Linked DNA regions of Syntrophotalea carbinolica DSM 2380. The protein of the gene in region 2 interacts with the protein of the main gene of each other region in a pairwise test. Links are inferred from orthologs where the notes say so. Each region holds a gene or a part of one and is shown on either strand. Other genes may lie near its edges.

What was found.
Region 1: the proteins of rlmB (region 2) and tsaE interact in binary tests that used the Escherichia coli proteins (3 or more experiments, as listed by UniProt). The link is inferred for Syntrophotalea carbinolica DSM 2380 from one-to-one orthologs.
Region 3: the proteins of rlmB (region 2) and PCAR_RS03540 interact in binary tests that used the Escherichia coli proteins (3 or more experiments, as listed by UniProt). The link is inferred for Syntrophotalea carbinolica DSM 2380 from one-to-one orthologs.

The regions. Positions count from the first base shown.
Region 1 is NC_007498.2:1,175,863-1,178,879, reverse strand. What follows is about bases 158-3,017. They hold tsaE (tRNA (adenosine(37)-N6)-threonylcarbamoyltransferase complex ATPase subunit type 1 TsaE), read right to left. Parts: upstream 1,899-3,017; coding sequence 1,416-1,898; downstream 158-1,415. Other genes in these bases: PCAR_RS05830 (pyridoxine 5'-phosphate synthase), read right to left, coding at 2,776-3,017; acpS (holo-ACP synthase), read right to left, coding at 2,388-2,774; PCAR_RS05840 (CBS domain-containing protein), read right to left, coding at 1,902-2,351; PCAR_RS05850 (aspartate kinase), read right to left, coding at 158-1,195. Also shown: more of PCAR_RS05850, read right to left, coding at 1-157. UniProt on the Escherichia coli protein: Required for the formation of a threonylcarbamoyl group on adenosine at position 37 (t(6)A37) in tRNAs that read codons beginning with adenine.
Region 2 is NC_007498.2:832,903-835,809, forward strand. Bases 11-2,760 are described here. They hold rlmB (23S rRNA (guanosine(2251)-2'-O)-methyltransferase RlmB), read left to right. Parts: upstream 11-890; coding sequence 891-1,631; downstream 1,632-2,760. Other genes in these bases: PCAR_RS04170 (DUF4388 domain-containing protein), read left to right, coding at 11-147; pyrF (orotidine-5'-phosphate decarboxylase), read left to right, coding at 152-886; tuf (elongation factor Tu), read left to right, coding at 2,468-2,760. Also shown: more of PCAR_RS04170, read left to right, coding at 1-10; more of tuf, read left to right, coding at 2,761-2,907. UniProt on the Escherichia coli protein: Specifically methylates the ribose of guanosine 2251 in 23S rRNA.
Region 3 is NC_007498.2:682,483-685,491, forward strand. The notes cover bases 18-2,869. They hold PCAR_RS03540 (bifunctional ADP-dependent NAD(P)H-hydrate dehydratase/NAD(P)H-hydrate epimerase), read right to left. Parts: upstream 2,305-2,869; coding sequence 730-2,304; downstream 18-729. Other genes in these bases: PCAR_RS03535 (cation:proton antiporter), read right to left, coding at 18-682; PCAR_RS03550 (AsmA family protein), read left to right, coding at 2,720-2,869. In the rest of the region: more of PCAR_RS03535, read right to left, coding at 1-17; more of PCAR_RS03550, read left to right, coding at 2,870-3,009. UniProt on the Escherichia coli protein: Bifunctional enzyme that catalyzes the epimerization of the S- and R-forms of NAD(P)HX and the dehydration of the S-form of NAD(P)HX at the expense of ADP, which is converted to AMP.

The DNA.
Region 1 (3,017 bases), 340 kb from region 2 along the record:
CCTGGTGCAGTACACGAATTGCCAATTCCGTATATTTGGCATCAATAACACAGGAAACTTTGATCTCGCTGGTTGAGATCATCTGGATGTTGATACCTTCCTGGGAAAGAACCCGGAACATCTTGCTGGCAATCCCGGAGTGGGAACGCATTCCGACCCCGACAATGGATACCTTGGCGATATTTTCATCGCTGCGCACACCGGCCGCACCGATTTCCCGGGCGGTTTCCTCGACGGCCTTGAGAGCCTTCTTGAAATCGCCGCGCGGCACTGTGAAAGTCAGATCGGTAAGTCCGTCGTTGGACACATTCTGGATAATCATGTCAACGGTAATATTCGAAGTGGTCAGGGGAGTGAACAGCTTGGCGGCGACACCAGGCTTGTCAGGCACACCCATCACGGAAATCTTCGCTTCGTCTTTATTGTATGTAACGCCCGAAACCAGAACGGTTTCCATATCCTCGTCCTCCTTGGTAACCAGGGTCCCTGGATTATCGTTAAAACTGGAACGCACGTGCACGATCACGCCGTATTTTTTGGCGAATTCCACCGAACGTATCTGTAATACCTTGGCTCCGAGGGAAGCCATTTCGAGCATCTCGTCGTAGGAAATTTTCTCGATTTTGGTGGCATCCGCCACAATCCGGGGATCGGTCGTATAGACGCCGTCCACATCGGTATAAATCTCACAGACATCGGCTTTAAGAGCGGCGGCCACCGCGACGGCGGAGGTGTCGGAACCGCCCCGTCCCAGGGTGGTGAGGTTGCCGTCATGGTCGATACCCTGGAAACCGGCTACGACAATGATCGTGCCGTTATTGAGATCTTCACGGATATTCTTGTCGTCGATGCTTTCGATACGCGCCTTGCTGAAAGTGCTGTCCGTAAAGATGGGAATCTGATGGCCCAGATAACTTTTTGCCTTGTAACCCATGGACTGCAAACACATGGAAAGCAAAGCAATAGTCACCTGTTCGCCCGTCGACACCAGTACGTCATATTCACGTTCACTGGGAAAATCGCATAATTCATTGGCCAGAGCCACCAGTTTATTGGTTTCTCCGGACATAGCCGACACAACCACGACCACGTCATTTCCGTCGTCGTAGGTTTTGGCAACGCGCCGGGCGACATTGCGGATCCGGTCAACATCACCGACCGATGTCCCCCCATACTTCTGTACTACCAGGGCCATAGTCCCCTTCCTCCTTTTCAATATGGAAAACCAGGCGTTCAGGCAGAATGCGGTAGCAACCCCACCCCATGGAAACGTCTCGAAAGTCCTGAATCCGAGACTGTCTCCGGCCTGTCAACCTGCTTATACGATCCGTATTTCACATGGCAAACCAAAGCCGATAGAATGCAGCCTGGTTGCCTTTTTACAAACAATCCCGTTTGTGGATGCAGGCATGGTTTCAACCCTGCGATTGCCAAACGGATTGCAACGCCTCCAACAGAGTCTCGCCCGTCGGACCGACAGCGCAAAAACGAATGGCCCGCATATCGGGACCCCGATGCTGAATCCGGATAGCAAGATAGGTCGGGCACAGATCGTCAAAACGATCGGCCCACTCCACCACGGCGACCCCGTCTCCGGGCAGGTATTCCTCCAACCCGAGATCCTCCAGTTCGCTGGGATCCGCCAGCCGGTAAAGATCGAAATGATAAAGCGGCAAACGTCCCTCATACAAATTCATCAAAGTGTATGTCGGGCTGACGATCGGCTCGCTTTCAGGAATGTCCAAGCCGCGGGCGATACCCTGGGTCAGACAGGTTTTACCCGCGCCCAGGTCACCGCTCAAAAGCAGCACGACAGGATCTTTGATCACCTGGCCCAAACAACGGCCGAGGCGTCTGGTTTCTTCCGCCGAGGCGGTATCGAGAATCCACTCCGACACGGTTTAGAGCTCCATGTTGCGAATGATATCGAGCCGCGCAACGACCCCCAGCAGTTTACCTTCCTGCACCACCGGCACCATATGTACCGACTTTTCCAGCATCACGGCGACAACCTGGGAAACCGGTTCGTCAGGCGAGCAGGTCGCTACATCGGTGGTACAGATTTCCCGCACCTTCTGGGCGGTCATTTTCTTTACCTGCTCGGCGAAACGGTCTTCGCTCTCCAGATAAACGACCCAGTCGAACAGGGATACGACCGTCGGGATATGCAAGGGCTTATCCTGGGCAACGAGATCGGTCTCCGTCACGATACCCTGCAACATGCCTTCGGAATCGACCACTGGCATGGCGCTGACCCCGGTCTTGACAAACAAACGGGCCAGCTCATCGACGCTGGTTTCCATGGAAACCGTATGTACTTCGCTGGTCATGATATCACGGGCTTTCAGCATGATCATATCCCTTTCCGGATTGGAGACAAAAGCGGATCAGTTACCCTCGAACACGACAGTGGCAAAAGCGTAATCCCCATCATGGCTGCACGACAGCAGCAGACGGACGTGGCCACGGTCTTCAAACAGGCGGGCGGCCTCGCCATCCAGAACCAGGTCGGGCTTCCCCTCCGGATTGCGCACCACCGCCATATCCTGCCAGCGGATACCATAACGCAGTCCGGTTCCAAGAGCTTTCAAAAAGGCTTCTTTGGCGGCAAACCGTACGGCGAAATGGGGCGCAGGATCTTTCTTGGCCAGGCAGAAGCTTCGCTCCTCCTCGGTGAACAACCGTTCAAGGATGGCGGTCTTCCCGGCCTCCAGAAACCTCCGAAAACGCTGAATGCGCACCAGATCGTTACCCAACCCGCTCAGATACGGCATGTCAGGCCCCGCCGACCAGATCCTTCATTTCCCGCACCGCCCGGTCCATACCAACCAGAACGGCTCGCGAAATAATGCTATGGCCGATATTGAATTCCCGAATGCCGCCGATAGCTGCGACCGGCTGAATATTGAAATACGTCAATCCGTGACCGGCATGAACCAGCAGGCCCAGCTTGTTGCCGGCCTTAACCGCGTTGGTCAGCTTATCGAGTTCCTTGCTGCGCGTAGCGGCGCATGCGG
Region 2 (2,907 bases):
GCCCTTAGTGAATTGATTTATATGGAATGTATGGCTGCTCAGCGTGATCTCGGGCAGGCCGAATCCGCCCGCCTGATCCAGAAAGTTCAGGAAGTGCCAAGGCGCGTCAATAAGCTCTTGGTTAAAAAACAGTTTTCCGAAGGATGATGTCATGCTTGTCGAAGCGCGTAAAAAATTGATCTTTGCCCTTGATGTCGAGTCGGGGGCATCGGCGGAAGAATGGGTGCGGCGCCTGCGTGGCAAAGTCGGAGTATTTAAAGTCGGCAAACAGCTCTTTACCCGATGCGGGCCCGATGTGGTTCGCATGATCCGGGACCATGGCGGCGAGGTTTTTCTCGATCTGAAATTCCATGATATTCCCAATACCGTTGCCAAGGCCGCCATTGAGGCGTGTCGTCTCGGGGTGCGCATGTTCAATGTGCATGCCTTGGGTGGGCGTGCGATGATGGCGGGGGCAGCCGAGGCGGTGAGAGAATACTTTGCCGCCGGTGAGGATGTGCCGCCGTTGCTCCTGGGGGTTACGATCTTGACTTCTTCCAGCGAAGAAACGTTGCGGGAGGTCGGTGTCGACAGGCCTGTCGAAGAAATGGTACCTCGCCTGGCATGTCTGGCGAAGGGGGCAGGGCTCGATGGCGTCGTAGCCTCGCCGCGGGAAGTCGGCTTGATACGCCGGGCCTGCGGGCGCGATTTTGCTATCGTGACACCGGGGGTGCGGCCCTCTTTCGCGGAAACAAACGATCAGCAGCGCATTATGACCCCGGGTGAGGCGATTGCTGCCGGATCCGATTTCCTGGTGGTCGGTCGGCCCATCGCTGCATCCGAAGATCCGGTGGGCGCTGCTCAGCGTATCGTGGAAGAGATGGCAGCCGCGTTGGAAGAGGGCTGAATCTGTGGGTAGTCTCATTTACGGCGTAAATCCTGTTCTGGAAGCGCTTAAGAGTCGACAGCGCAAGCCTTTGGAGTTGCTGGTGCTGCACGGCGCGGAATCGTCGCGGCTTTCTGCTGTATGCGAGGCTGCCCGTGCTCGTCGCGTAGCCATTCGCTCCCTGGATCGCCGCGAGTTGGATGCTCTTGCCGAGGGCGCGCGCCATCAAGGGGTGGCGTTGCGACTGGAATCCCAATCGGTGATAGCGCTTGAAGATCTTTTGGATCTCTGGCGAAATGCCGGCGGCAAAGGGGTGATTCTGGTGCTCGACGGCATTACCGATCCACATAACCTCGGAGCATTGGCAAGGTCGGCGGAAGCTGTAGGCTGCCAGGGGATCGTTCTTCCCAAGGATCGGAGCTGTCCCATTACAGCCGCTGCCGAAAAGGCATCGGCCGGTGCTTTGGCGTATCTTCCGGTATGCCGCGTGACGAATGTCGCGCGTTCTTTAGAAGTTTTCAAGCAAGCCGGATTCTGGGTGTATGGCCTCGCCGGTGACGCTGGATCGCAAAGTCTTTACGATACCGACCTGCGCGGCAACGTGGTGCTGGTTGTCGGCGGTGAGGGAAAGGGCTTGCGGGATAATGTCAGAAAGCACTGTGATGCGCTGCTGGCGATTCCTATGCGCGGTCAAGTCTCTTCTCTCAATGCTTCCGTTGCCGGTGGTGTAGCGCTGTTTGAGGTTCTTCGTCAGCAGACGGTTTGAGGCTGTAAGTCGCTGTCCGTGGGGTGACTGCCGGGCAGTCAGATTGTTGTTTTTTGAAAAGATCGTTTTTTTTGGAGAAAAGAGTTGACAGGCAGGGGGTGGATGGACTATACCTTTGCTCCGTTCGCCGCAACGAGCATGGGCGAAAAAACTGCTTGCAATTTATATCCAATAGGGTTATAAAGCGCATCTGTGCCTGGCTGGCGTAGCTCAATTGGTAGAGCAGCTGACTTGTAATCAGCAGGTTGCGGGTTCAATTCCTGTCGCCAGCTCCATCAAAAGGACGGGCAGCAGACACAACACAATCTAAGCGTGTCCCCTGGAGGGGTTCCCGAGTGGCCAAAGGGATCAGACTGTAAATCTGACGTCGTAGACTTCGGAGGTTCGAATCCTCCCCCCTCCACCATTTGAATACTTGCCGAATGAGACTGTGGCAAGGTTGCCAGGAGGCCCTGACGGGCCGGTCGTACTGGAGTCTTGGTCTTAGTTAGTTCAACAAATAGCTTCGAATGAGGAATGGCTTTGAAGGGCGGGAGTAGCTCAGTTGGCTAGAGCATCAGCCTTCCAAGCTGAGGGTCGCGGGTTCGAGTCCCGTTTCCCGCTCCAGATTCATGTCGTTCCGCGCGGTTGCAAATTGCTTGGCCCACATAGCTCAGTTGGTAGAGCGCATCCTTGGTAAGGATGAGGTCACCGGTTCAAATCCGGTTGTGGGCTCCATTTTGCGGGCCTTTCGCGTTGCTTGTTTTTGAAGTATACTTTGTTTCGGTTATGCCATATCCTGGCTGTCCTAAAGACACAGACTATATCGCTAAGAGTTTAAAGAGGGAGGTTACTCCATGTCGAAAGCAAAATTTGAAAGAACTAAGCCCCATGTAAATATCGGCACCATCGGTCATGTTGACCATGGTAAAACAACCCTGACTGCAGCTATTACACAGACTATGGCTGCACGTGGCCTGGCCGAGTTCAAGGCTTTTGATCAGATCGATAACGCTCCTGAGGAGCGTGAGCGTGGTATTACTATTGCCACCGCTCATGTCGAGTATCAGACCGATACCCGTCATTATGCCCACGTTGACTGCCCTGGTCATGCCGACTACGTCAAGAACATGATCACCGGTGCTGCGCAGATGGACGGTGCCATTCTGGTTGTGTCCGCTGCTGACGGCCCCATGCCTCAGACTCGCGAGCACATCCTGCTGGCTCGTCAGGTTGGCGTTCCCGCCATGGTCGTGTTTTTGAACAAGGCCGATATGGTCGACGATGAAGAGCTGAT
Region 3 (3,009 bases), 150 kb from region 2 along the record:
CGATCAAGGCCCCTTCCGTCTCCCGGCGGAAAAGTTCCGTCAGGATGTTGAATGCCCACCCTCCGGCAATGCCGATGCCGACACCGGTGAGAATCATGCTGGACGGATGCCAGAGCAACGTGCCGAGATTGGTGCCCGGCGCGGCGGACAAAAGTCCGGCAAGGCCTGTCGCCAGGGAAAAGTTGAGGATCGCCAGCACGTCGTCCAGGGCCGCTACGCCCATGATGGTGGTGGTGACGTCTCCGCGGGCCTGGTATTCGTGGGCCACCGCCAGCGTTGCCGACGGATCGGTGGGCGTAGCCAGGGGGGCCAGAAGCATCGCCATAAGCAGCGGGTTCGGCCAACCCATCAGATATCCGGCGGTAAAGATGCCGATGCCGACGGCCAGCATGGCGGTTTGCGCTTCCCCTACGGCAATCCAGACGATGCTGCGACCCAGACGTTTCAGATGCGGAAAAAGTAAGGAACCGCCGACGGAAAAAGTGATGAATGCCAAAGCCAGGTTCGTAATGAATTCGGTGTGATCGGTAAAATCCCGGGGAATGATCGGCACAAGGCGCGGGTTAAGGGCGATGCCCGCAATAATGTATCCGGTGATTTTAGGCAGTTTGACGACATGCGCGAGTTCTCCGCCGACCAAAGCGCCTAGCAGGATAATGCCTATAATCAAAGTCGTGTCCATGGCAAAACTCATTTCACAGTATAGCGGGGGCCATTTGCAACGCCACCTTATGCCGGACAAGGTCCGGCGTAACGCCGCAAAAATTCCGCCGGCCATTCCTGGCGTTCATGTTTAAGGGCAAGCGGGAGATGCTCAAGAATATCCTGGGCGGTCATGCCGTCTTCGCCCTGTGCGGTTGCCGCAAGATCACCTGCGGCGCCGTGCAGGAAGACGCCTTTGCAGACCGCTTCCTCGGTATTCAGGCCGAGTCCGTGCATGGCGGCGATGGTGCCGGTGAGCACATCCCCGGAACCGGCCGAAGCCATGCCGCTGTTGCCGCTGAGGTTGATGAAGACGCGTCCGTCCGGGCAGCCGATCAGGGAGTGCGCACCTTTCAAGACGATGGTGGCATTGAGATCGATAGCGGCCTGCTGGACGGCTTCGATACGGTTTTGTTCCAGCTCGGCGACACTTTTCCCCGTCAGTCGGGACATCTCTCCCGGGTGGGGGGTCAGTACGGTGGGAGCCTGTCGTTGGCGTACCAGATCCAGATTCGCACAGATCGCGGTAATGCCGTCGCCGTCGAGCAGCAGGGGGCGGTCGATGCCTGCTGTCAGCTCCCGTACCAGTTGCTGAGTTTGCGGATCGAGGGATAAACCGGGACCGAGTATGGTCATGTCGAGGGCATTGGCCTGTTGCAACAGCGCATCGCGGTTGCACAGCGCGATGCTGCCCGAATCCGTAGCCTGCTGCGGCAAAAATACCAGTTCGCTTCCCTTCATGGCGATGAAAGGGGTGATGGCCGCCGGCGCCGCAAGGCGGCTGTAACCGCCACCGGCCTTGAGGTAGGCGAGGGCCGCAAAGCAGGGTGCGCCAAGATAACCGGCGGCTCCGGCAACGAACAGCGCCTGGCCGAAGCTGCCCTTATGCCCGGTCTGGTCGCGGGGCGGCAAGGGGGATGGCGTATTGATGGCGATTTTCAAATCATCACTGCGATACAGTTCCGGCGGAAAACTGATGTGGCTGACGTGCAACTGGCCCCCCAGGGCAAAGCCCGGGTAGAGCAGATTGCCGATTTTGGGCAGTCCGAAAGTCACCGTATGCTCTGCACGAATGGCGCAGCCGAGTATCTGCCCCGTGTCGCCCTGCACGCCGGAAGGGATATCGAGACTCAGAACGGGTTTACCGCACTGGTTGACAGCCTCGATTACTTCGCGATGCAGGCCGCTGACTCCGCGGCTAAGACCGGTGCCGAAGATGGCGTCGATGACGGTGGAGCAGTGGGCGAGTTCCGTGCAGATCCCCTCTGAATTATCGAGTTGCCGGATGTCCATCGGCAGCTGGCGAAGGATTTCCAGGTTAAGGTGTGCGGCGCCGCTAAAACGGGCCGGATCGCCGAGTATCCGAACTTTGGCCACCCCGCCGGCCGAGTGGATTTTACGGGCCACGACAAAGCCGTCTCCGCCGTTGTTGCCGAGACCGCAGAGGATGACGAAGGTGCGATTTGCCAGGGGCCCCATTCTTCCCAGGACGGAAAAGGCTGCCTGACCGGCGTTTTCCATCAAAATTTCTTCGGGAATCCGGTACCGGTCGATGGCGGCGCGATCCATGGCGCGCATCTGAACAACATTGCTGACTTTCATCGCTAGTTTCCCCCGTAACCGCTGTCTCCGGGCGATCCGGCAGTCCGAAAATGCGGCAGTGCATCGGATCGTTCCAGACGTTTGAAAGGATCCTTGTATGGCTTCGGTTGGTTAAGAGCGTCTTTGTTCATGTCCGTCAGGCTGTGAACGGTATTGGCTGGCGGCTGTCGCAGGAACGGTTTTTTTACTTTCCGATAATATCCCACCACCGGGCCCGAGTCAAAACATCCTGAAATGAATAAGCTCTTTGCAAAACTTAGCTTTTGACGGAAGGCCCTGAACGGCTCCTTTTTCCGGACAGATTATTATCGGGTTATCGGTTGTACGGGATAAGAAGCTTTTGACCTGAAAAGAAACTTGCTTATATAATCTCTCATAAATTCTTTGCAAGAATATCTATCAAAGGAGAACTTACGTGAAAAAGTGGTATGTGGCAGTAGGCGTAGGGTTGGCAGCGCTGGTGGTGCTTGTCGTTGTCGGGGTGTCCAATATCGGCCCGATTATCAAGCAGGCGGTCAATAGCAAGGGCCCCGAAATTACGGGTACGGATTTGCGCGTAGGGGATGTCGATATCGCATTGTTGACCGGTCGTGCCAGCCTGAAGGATTTCTTTTTGGGGAACCCGAAGGGTTTTGATTCGCCTTATGCCGTATCGGTCAAAGCCATCAAGGTTGATCTGAATGAAAAATCCCTGACCCGGGATAC